DNA from 2 places in the Chitinophaga sp. Cy-1792 genome. Region 2 is predicted to be linked to the other one. Evidence: riboswitches for the same ligand, from Rfam matches in the RefSeq annotation. Region 2 holds a riboswitch; the other holds the start of a gene.
What was found. Region 2 has a riboswitch for S-adenosylmethionine ahead of F3J22_RS08810 (PLP-dependent aspartate aminotransferase family protein). Riboswitches for the same ligand answer to the same signal wherever they lie in the genome.

Region 1 (5,028 bases), 1.3 Mb from region 2:
ATCGCCAATGTAGTGATTCCGCTGGGAGCCACCTTGCATAAAGATGGCTCCAGTATATCGGCCATCGTGAAAATGGCCGTGGTATTTGGTATGTACGGAAAAGGATTCGATAACCCGCATACAATACTGATGGCGCTGGGCATCACCGTTATCGTCAGTATTGTGGAAGGCGGTATTCCCAATGGCGGCTATGTAGGCGAAATGCTGATGATGAGCATTTACGGCTTTCCGCTGGAAGCCTTGCCTGCCATGATTATCATTGGTACGCTGGTAGATCCGCTGGCCACTATTCTCAACGCAACCGGCGATAATGTGGCAGCTATGATGACTACCCGCTTCCTGCGCGGGTCATTGGAGAAGCCCGTCCAGCCGGCACCTTCCGTTATCGATTAATTTCGTTTATGCGTTTACGATAGTCTGCACTACAGGTATCTTTTTAAAAGCCTGTTCCAGATCACTAATCAGATCAGTATATTCTTCCAGTCCAACAGATAAACGTATCAGGCTGTCGCTCACACCGGCAGCCCTTCTTTTTTCATCCGGGATAGACTTATGTGTCATAGCAGCGGGGTGACAAAGTAAACTTTTAATACCACCTAAACTCTCTGCCAGTTTGAAGTAGTTGGTACTGGTAACAAAAGCAGTAGCTGCTGCGGCGGTATCATTCTTTAAAGTAAAAGAGATAACTCCCCCAAACCCTTTACTCTGGCGCTTTGCCAGCTCATGACCCGGATGTGAGGCCAGTCCCGGATAAAAGACTTTATCTACTGCCGGATGTTGTTCCAGGTATTCAGCGACCTGTTGCGCATTTTGTACGTGCTGGCGTATACGCAGCGGCAATGTTTCGATACCACGGATCAGCAGGAAGCTGTCGAACGGCGACAGTACGGCGCCACAGGCATTCTGATAGAACTTAATTTCCTGTGCAAGTTGTTCTGTTTTGCTGATAACCACACCGGCAATAAGGTCGCTGTGGCCACCAAGGTACTTCGTAGCGCTGTGCACTACAAGGTCGGCGCCGAGCGACAACGGCTGTTGAAGGATGGGCGAAGCGAAGGTATTATCTACACACAAAAGAATATTATGTGCTTTGGCAATCTTTGCGATTGCTTCGATGTCGGAGATCTTTAACGTAGGATTGGTAGGGGTTTCCAGCCAGATCAGCCTGGTAGCAGGTGTAACGGCATTGAATACGGCGCTGACATCTGTCGTATCTACATAATTGACGTGGATACCGAACTTTTTATATACTTTATCGAAGAGGCGGAAGGCACCACCGTAGATATCATCTACTGCAATAATTTCATCGCCTGCCTTGAGTAATTTAATAACGGCGTCAATCGCGGCGAGGCCACTGGAGAAGGCCGATGCGCCAGCACCTCCTTCCAGTCCTGCGATAATTTTTTCTGCTGTTTCCCTTGTAGGATTATTACTGCGTGCATAGTCATAGCCTTTGTTGACACCTGGTGCTTCCTGCACAAAAGTGGAAGTCTGATAGATAGGTACTGCAATGGCGCCTGTTTGAGGATCTACTGGTAAAGAATGGATCAGCTGTGTGATGGTACTCATTGGTTCATAATTTTTTTGATGAATAAATGGGGTTCTTTTGCAGTATACTATCAGGAGAGATGCAAGGTGAGTATTATACCATTGCCGGCAGGCATGGGTATAAATAAAAAAACTCATCTGGAGCCAGATGAGTTTTATATCTAAAAGAAAATTAGTAAAACTTGTATCTGACTTATCTTCCCTCGCTAAGCGAGGATGGATGCAGCACCTTTCACGTGGTGAAGGTTGCTAAGGTATCGTCGGGCCATGTCCCTACTCCTTTCTTGATAAGCAACTATTAAAGAACTGATGCAAAGATAGGACGCAAATTCAAATCTACAAATTTATTTCCTACAAAATCAGTAGACTACTACTTTTTATGGGCAGCAATAGTATCCTGAATCCCTTGCTGGTATGGCGTTGGCGTCATTTGAAAATATTTTTCAAATTTATCAGAATTAAAGACAAAGGGGTGGTTATTCTGGTATAACATCTCTACGATCTCCTTAGTCTGTTTATCGAACAGCCCGGTGAGCGACAGCATAAATTTGTTCAGCTTCATATATTTCGGTTTCACCCCCATGGCATCGGCAATCATTGTTACATATTCTTTACCAGTGGGTGCCGGCGCGGCTGTAGGAAGGTGCCATACCTGGTTCCAGGAGTTGTTGTCCTGCAGGAGCAGGTGCATTGCCCTGCCGGCATCCGGCGTATAGGTATAGCTGTGTGGCATATCATCGCGGCCAATCCACATGGCAGTACTCTTATTAGCGAATTTGTCGATGATAAGGATGTTGAGGAAACCGGTTTTATCGGCATGAGGGCCGTAGAAGTCGGCTGCACGGGCAATGGTAGCAGTTATATTGCCGGCTTTTACTTCCTCCATCAGCTGGGTGGCAATCTTTGCCCTTACTTCCCCTTTTCTGCTTGCCGGGTTATAGGGAGATGTTTCCACCATCTGTCCTTCTACTAACCCGTACGAATATACGTTATCGAAGAAGAGGAGTTTGGCGTTACTGGCTTTACAGGCAGCAATAACGTTATTCATGATGGCAGGCCATGCAACGGACCAGACATTAATATCATATTTAAGTCCCGCGCAAAGAATCACGACATCAGACCCTTTCACGGCGTTTAAAGTCTGGCTGGCATCAGTGATATCAGCCGCCACGAGATCGGTGATACCTGCATAGGATTTAGGGTTGCGACCAACGAGACGTACACGTTGTCCGGCGGCCACCAGCTGAGCGGTCAGCTCATTGGCAATAATACCGCCAGCGCCTAAAATAGTATAAAGAATACGGTTGTTCTGTTCAGACATAAAAAGGGTTTGTATAATAAGTTAAGCTAAAAACCAACATCCGGGGCCTTGTGCAAGCACAACGAATTTCAGTAAATTATACAGCATATACAAGGAGACGATTGAAAAATAAGGATATTTTAATTCCCGGTCCTGATTATGTCCGACAGTACCCGTTATTGTCTTTTACTGCCAGTTATTTTAATGATGTTTACGCTCCCAGATGATATCAACGGCCATATAATGCACATCCGTTAAATTCCCTCCTGTACCCAGCAGGTCATTCATATAACCGATATCGATGGTAACAGGAAGATGTTTGGGATGTACCGTATAATAGACCGTGAACCTGGTTTCTTTGTAGCCCCAGCCACTCCATTGACGGGGTTCATTTTCCTTGCTGACAGCAAACAAAATTTCCGCACTGGTACTTAGTTTATTGGTGCCTGTACCCAGTGGTATACTAAGTTGTGATTTCAGTCTTGTCCTGAATTGAAAATCCTCTTCTGCCGGCGTGAATGCAGGGGCAAAAAACTTCCTGAATTCCTGCCGTAAAGTATTTTTCCATTTGAGATGTCCCAGTGGTGTAGTGATCGCATACCGGCCATAGAGGCGGAATTCCTGTTCAAAAGCCGGATCGGCACTATGATAGGGATAGGCTTCCTCGTAATTGTTTTGCCGGCGGTAGCTGATGGCGTAGGAATACTCCCTGTTTTTGCGGTAATGATGATAAAATTCCTGGTTCAGCACCAGGATAGCCTGGTGATGGAGTGGGTTGGCATCGGCAGTAGGGTTACTTGTTCTTCCCAGGCCGATGTAGGTCAGGGATTCCACTTTGCCGGCACTATCCAGTGGCTGACGTATTCCCAGCGCCATCCAGCTCGCGGTATTGGCCTTACCAAGGCCAGGCGGACTTATCTGTGCTGCTGTAGTAGCAGTAAACAGTACAAAAATTATAAATAATGCAATTATGTTAATGGAAATGTTTTTGATGGTCATACTCACTGATCAAAATAGATAGCCGTGCTTTGCGCAACTGCCGGCAGGCAGTTATACGCAAGCATCATTGTTCACTGTACTGACTTTGTCTTGTCTGAAATAATTATGGCTGGAATACCCGCTCGAACATCTATCTATAAAAATAAAAAACAGTACAGGTTCAAAATTAAAAAATAAGGGCCGGAACCACTAGTACAAATCAGGACTTCCCTATTCAAAAACACGACCTATCCGCTATTATTGCTTTTTCAAAACATCCATCCGGGGGGTATGGATGAGCTGCAACAATACACCGTTGGTCCATCCGAAACCATCCTGCAATGGGTACTCTCCCCCACCCGCAGGTAAGTGTATATCAGCTACATTGTATTTTTCCAGGAGTTTGCCAGTATGGTTAAACACGGTAATATTCAAGGTGGTCCAGCGTTTGGCGATGGTATCTGCCAGTGATTGCTGTCCATAGTTGTGCAGGCCTTTGATGGCCATGTATTGCAATGGTGCCCAGGCATTGGGAGCATCCCATTGCTGGTGGTTGCTGACCTGTGTGGTCATAACACCCCCAGGCGCCAGCAGCTGCTGTTTGATAAAGGCAGCCATTCGTTTAGCCATGGCCGTAGAATTGGTCATGCCGAAAAATAGTGGCGTGGCGCCCGCGATAGTAACAGCTTTTGTTTGTTGCTGCAACTTCCAGTCGTAGTCAAAATACCAGCCGCTTTTTGTGTTCCAGCAATACCGGATAACGGCCTGGCGCCGGGCTGCAGCCAGTTTTTTAAATAACAGCGCTGAATCCGCCTTGCCCTTTTGCTTATATCCTCTGGCGATGGTCAGTTCCAGGTGATAGAGCAACCCGTTGAGGTCGACGGGAATGATATCCGTTGTATGAATGGTCGTGAGCTGCTGCGGGTCTTTAAACCAGCGGCTACTGAAATCCCAGCCGGATTCGGCCGCCGCACGGATATTACGATAAAACACGGAAGGGTGCTGGGTGGTTTCCCGTGCTGCCAGTACATCTTCGCGGTACGACTCTTCCCTCGGCTGATCACTGAAATCCCAATAACGGTTCAGCACCTCTCCGTTGCGGAGCTTCACCACATGCGCCACGGCATTGCCTCTGGACAAAGTATCTGCACCACGCATCCAGAAAGCATATTCTTTTAACAGTTCAGGCAGATAATGCGCAT
Region 2 (5,028 bases):
ACGGAAGCTTTCATTTTACCATAGAAGTAACGCAGCGGCAGCACCACATTGATGATGATACTATTCAGCGCCTGTGTCCCCATTCCATGTGCGTTATCTACTTCCAGTCCGAAGCGGTAATGCGTTTTCCAATACGGCGACGGTTGTACGAAAAGCAGCTGCTTAATTTCCTCCAGGCTACCGGCTTCTGTCAGGGCTGCAAACAGCCGGGGCCGCTGTATCCACAAGGCTGCAAAGGTGGCCAGCCTGACAGTAGGAAAAGCCGAAGGCCTTATCCGTAGCCATTTCCAACTATGCGCCGGCACAGGAATAAGGTTATGCTTATGTTTCAGCCATTGGTAATCGCGCTGCAGGGCATTGGGCCAGTCATCTGAAAAGGTTGCCTGGAGCAGCCCCGCCTGCCCGAACAGCAATGCTTCCACCATGGCCGGATGATGGCGGTAACGCAGGAGCAGTGTTAGTGGCAGGTGCTTTACCACATCCAGCATGGGGCCACTGTTATGCGGCTGTCCGAAACCCTCTGCCAGCAAGTGATAACAAAGTTCCTCCCAGTCGTTGCAATTCTTCTGAAGCAGTGTTGTCCAACGGCGCATCCTGTGCTCCCAGCGCTCTGCCAGCAGCCTTTCCTGCCAGGAGAGCCAGTGCAGCGGAGATACCCGGGCCACCTGGCTGTGACAGGGCACAAAACCGGCACTGAGCTTGAGTGCAGCATACCTTTGCAACAGCAGTTTGGGGATATGCTGTTGCAATTCCAGGCAGGGCGCAGGAAACAGCAGTCCGGGCTTATCGTGGCAAAAGACCACATGCAGAATAATGTTCGCATACCGCGGGTCGTGGTGATGCGCATGGCGGTACCAGTCGGAGCTACAGAGATGTAATTCTACATTTCCGCTCCAGCGGGTAGCGCCCACGCTAATAGTAGCTGCGGTAAAATCGGGGCCGTCCTGATGGTTGGGAATCCCCGGATGTAGTACGGTAATGGCTTCGCCATCAGTTGTTTTAAGCGCCTGATGATTGTACAGGCGATGCTGCCAGATAAACTGGAACAGCTCTTCGGAGAGCAACGGGTTAACAGACATATAGATATGGTTGGTTTATATAAAAATATAGTAGAATAACGGGTAAATAATCAGGTGAGAAAAAAAAATTTTGTTCTGATTTGGAAATTTGATCCGGATGATGTTACCTTTGCACCCAGTTCTTACACATCACTTATCCAGAAAGGCGGAGGGTCTGGCCCGATGATGCCTTAGCAACCTTTCCTGAATTGCAAGTCAGGAAGATGGTGCTAATTCCTGCTCTTGAGTAAAATCGAGAGAAAGATAAGTTGGCAGAGATTAATCTTCACCTTAATATATTTGAAAGGCTCTTCCAACAAAAGGAAGAGCCTTTTTTTGTGCCCTTCTCTCTCACACCCTTCATGGATTTGTGGTTGTTTAAGTTAGATTTTAGTGATAAAGTTGCAGAATATTATTTCCATATTCTGACAATCATTAAAAACAGTTCTGACAATGAAAACAGCAACACAACTGATTCACAGCATTCCGGTAGATGAATTGACAGGTGCCATTTCAGTACCTATCTATCAGACATCGACGTTTGTGCAGGAATCGCCGGGCATCAACAAGGGATTCGAATTTTCCAGGGCCAACAACCCTACCAGGAAAGTATTGGAAGACCTGATCTGTAACCTCGAAGAAGGCTATGCCGGATTCGCGTTTGCCAGTGGCATGTCGGCTATTGATGCTGTTCTCAAACTCCTGAAAACCGGCGATGAAATCATGGCGGTAGAAGATACCTATGGAGGCATCTTCCAGATCTTCAACCACATGTTCGAAAGATTCGGTATTAAGGTAAACTTTGTTGATACCAGCAATACGGATAAAGTACTCGCTGCGATCACACCAAAAACACGTGTTATCTGGCTGGAATCTCCCACCAATCCTACACTGCGCATCACTGACATTAAATCTGTCAGCAAGATCGCCAAACAACATGATATTCTCCTTGTGGTAGATAATACCCTCAGCACACCGTTGCTGCAGCAGCCTATCACCCTCGGCGCCGATATCGTGATTCACAGCGCCTCCAAATACCTGGCAGGACATTGTGATGTAATTGCAGGACTGGTAGTGGTAAATTCCAAAGCACTGGCAGATCAGCTGAGGTACAACCAGAATATTTCCGGCAGTATCCTCAGCCCATTCGAAGCATGGCTCACTATCCGCGGAATAGAAACGCTGTGGCTGCGACTGGAAAAACAATGTGCCAATGCCACTGCCGTAGCCAACTGGCTGAGCACACATCCGGCAATTGATAAGGTGTACTATCCAGGGCTCGCCACCCATAAAAACCACCATATTGCCAGGAAACAACAAAAAAATTATGGCGGACTCGTTAGCTTCTCACTAAAGGCTGATAACATCAAAAATGCGATCCGTATCGTCAACGCAACAAAACTGTTTAAACTCGCAGAAAGCTTTGGCGGCGTGAAAAGTATGCTGGCACACCCTGCCACCATGACGCATCGCAACATACCGGAAGATTTCCGGAAAAAAACAGGTCTGCAGGACTCCTGTATCCGACTGTCTGTAGGCATCGAAGACGCAGAAGACCTGATCAACGATCTGAAACAGGCACTGGACAGACTCAACTCTCCTGCCGGCAAACAAATAACTGTTTTACAATAAAAGCGCGGAACATCGGCTGCTACAGCTCATTGATGACCGCACAATGATTGAAAAAGTATGGAAAATAAGATCATCAATTTAGGAATCTTCGGATTCGGTTGTGTAGGACAAGGCCTGTACGAAGTATTGAACAGAACAAAAGGTATTAATGCAAGAATCAAAAAAATCTGTATTAAAGACCCTAACAAATCAAGACCAATCGACAGCAGTTATTTCACTACTGATAAAAATGAAATTCTGGAAGATCCTACCATTGACGTAGTGGTAGAACTTATCAATGATACTGAAGCAGCATTTGAAATCGTAAGCACCGCCCTGCGTAACGGTAAAGCTGTAGTAAGCGCCAGCAAAAGAATGATTGCTGAAAACCTCGCTTCTCTTTACCAGTTACAGGCAGAAAATAAAGTTCCATTCCTGTACGAAGCCTCCAGCTGTGCAAGTATTCCTATCATCCGTAACCTGGAAGAATACTACGACAACGATCTGCTCAATGCAGTAGAAGGTATCTGTAACGGATCTACGAACTATATCCTTACCAAAATATTCGAAGAAAACCTGAGCTTCGAAACCGCCCTGCAACAAGCGCAGGACCTGGGCTTCGCAGAAACAGATCCAACCCTCGACATCGAAGGCTACGATCCTAAATTCAAAATTGTCATCCTGTTATTACACGCGTTCGGTACTTTCGTTAAACCGGAAGAAGTATTCAACTTCGGTATACACCACCTGAACGATTTCGATATCCAGTTCGCCAGACAACGTAATTCTACGATCAAACTCATTGGCCATTGCCGCCGGAACAACGGTAATGTCTTTGCCTTCGTGCTGCCACACCTCGTGAAAGAGCACAACCTGTTATACGATGTATACAACGAATACAATGGTATCTTACTGGAATCTGCATTTACCGATAAACAGTTCTTTGTAGGTAAAGGCGCCGGTGGTACCGCTACCGGTAGCGCTGTACTGTCAGACATTTCCGCGCTGCTGTACAACTATCGCTACGAATACAAAAAAATCAAACAAAACAATCAGCCGGCATTTACCAACGATGTTAAACTGAAAATCTATCTGCGTTATAAAACACCTGACCAGGTAGATCTCCACGAATTCTTCAGCATTGAAGAAAAGTATGAGTCAGCAGAATATCGTTATGTGGTGGGTACTATCAACCTGCAGAAACTGAAAGATGCACAGTGGCTTAAAAATAAAGACGTGAACCTGCTGGTTCTCGAATAGTAGTCCGGAACTTTTATTGTTAAAAGTTTTCTCATAAGCAAAATTGATCAAACACCAACCGCAATGCATTTCCGCAAAGCGGAACCAACCATCTCGACGGCGCAGTTTTCTGCGCCGTATTTATTTATAAAAATTGCCATTATAGCCGGATAACTCCAGAAAATGGTCTAAAGCAGTGGTATCAGCCTACACAGGACTGGAAGATGAACACAAGGCAACGATCGCGGCAATCAGTCCCAGCAGCACGATAGATCCTACTATAATAATCGGCCCCAGAAACAGGAACCAGTGATATTTAGGGTCCTTATAGATATCTTCTATTTCAGGGTTATAATAAGTTTCAATACAGCTATTACAGCGTAGCCATACATCCGTAGGACCAATAGGAAAAAAAGGAATGAAGAAAACATGAAAATACTGTTGCTGGATAATCACTTCCAGTAAATGCTCGTCATTGTCCGGGCAGTAAAGAACAGGATCAGCATACTTTTCAATCTCCGCGGTGCGCACGCCAAGGATAAAATGCATAGGATAGTATATTTAAAACAAATGAGAATATAGCTTTAACTTGTCCGGACTCAGAAAAACAGCTTTGCTATTCCTACCGCCAGGAAGAATAGTACAACCAGGAAAAGCCCCGTAAAAAGATACCAGAAATGCTTCACCTTACTATATGCAGCGGTAACCTTTTTGTTGCGGTAAGTCTTTTCACATATGCTGCATTTCACGAATACTTCTGTTGGGCCAGCTGGAAAGAATGGAATAAAAAAAACATGAAAATAAAGCTGATGAATGACGACATTCAGCATATGCCGGTTGTCGTTCGGACAGGCGATAATCGGATCGGGATGCTTCGTGATTTTGGCAGTCATACGGCCGTAGAGTAGGAACATAGGATAATAGGTTTCTACCGACAATGTATAGGAAATGCCCGAAAACAAAAAATCTCCTGCCTGTTACGACAGAAGATTTTTTGCATTGATCAGCAGTTATATATGGCTACTCTTTACCGAATCGTCGCTCCTGGATAATATCGTAATGCTTTACATAGTCGGGGTGCTCCGTTCCCATCACGCGGTCCCATACACGAAAATAAAGG

Region 1: another riboswitch for S-adenosylmethionine. It lies ahead of F3J22_RS14000 (PLP-dependent aspartate aminotransferase family protein); the one in region 2 lies ahead of F3J22_RS08810 (PLP-dependent aspartate aminotransferase family protein).

What each region holds. Positions count from the first base shown of each region.
Region 1 is NZ_VWWO01000001.1:3,422,893-3,427,920, reverse strand. It holds gene F3J22_RS14005 (dicarboxylate/amino acid:cation symporter) at 1-393, shown strand, start outside; gene F3J22_RS14000 (PLP-dependent aspartate aminotransferase family protein) at 400-1,569, opposite strand; SAM riboswitch class I at 1,739-1,842, opposite strand; gene F3J22_RS13995 (NAD-dependent epimerase/dehydratase family protein) at 1,919-2,869, opposite strand; gene F3J22_RS13990 (DUF2490 domain-containing protein) at 3,050-3,847, opposite strand; gene treF (alpha,alpha-trehalase TreF) at 4,085-5,028, opposite strand, start outside.
Region 2 is NZ_VWWO01000001.1:2,140,505-2,145,532, reverse strand. It holds gene F3J22_RS08815 (DUF2851 family protein) at 1-1,079, opposite strand, end outside; SAM riboswitch class I at 1,210-1,329, shown strand; gene F3J22_RS08810 (PLP-dependent aspartate aminotransferase family protein) at 1,512-2,690, shown strand; gene F3J22_RS08805 (homoserine dehydrogenase) at 2,748-3,929, shown strand; gene F3J22_RS08800 (hypothetical protein) at 4,116-4,457, opposite strand; gene F3J22_RS08795 (hypothetical protein) at 4,508-4,822, opposite strand; gene F3J22_RS08790 (sterol desaturase family protein) at 4,929-5,028, opposite strand, start outside.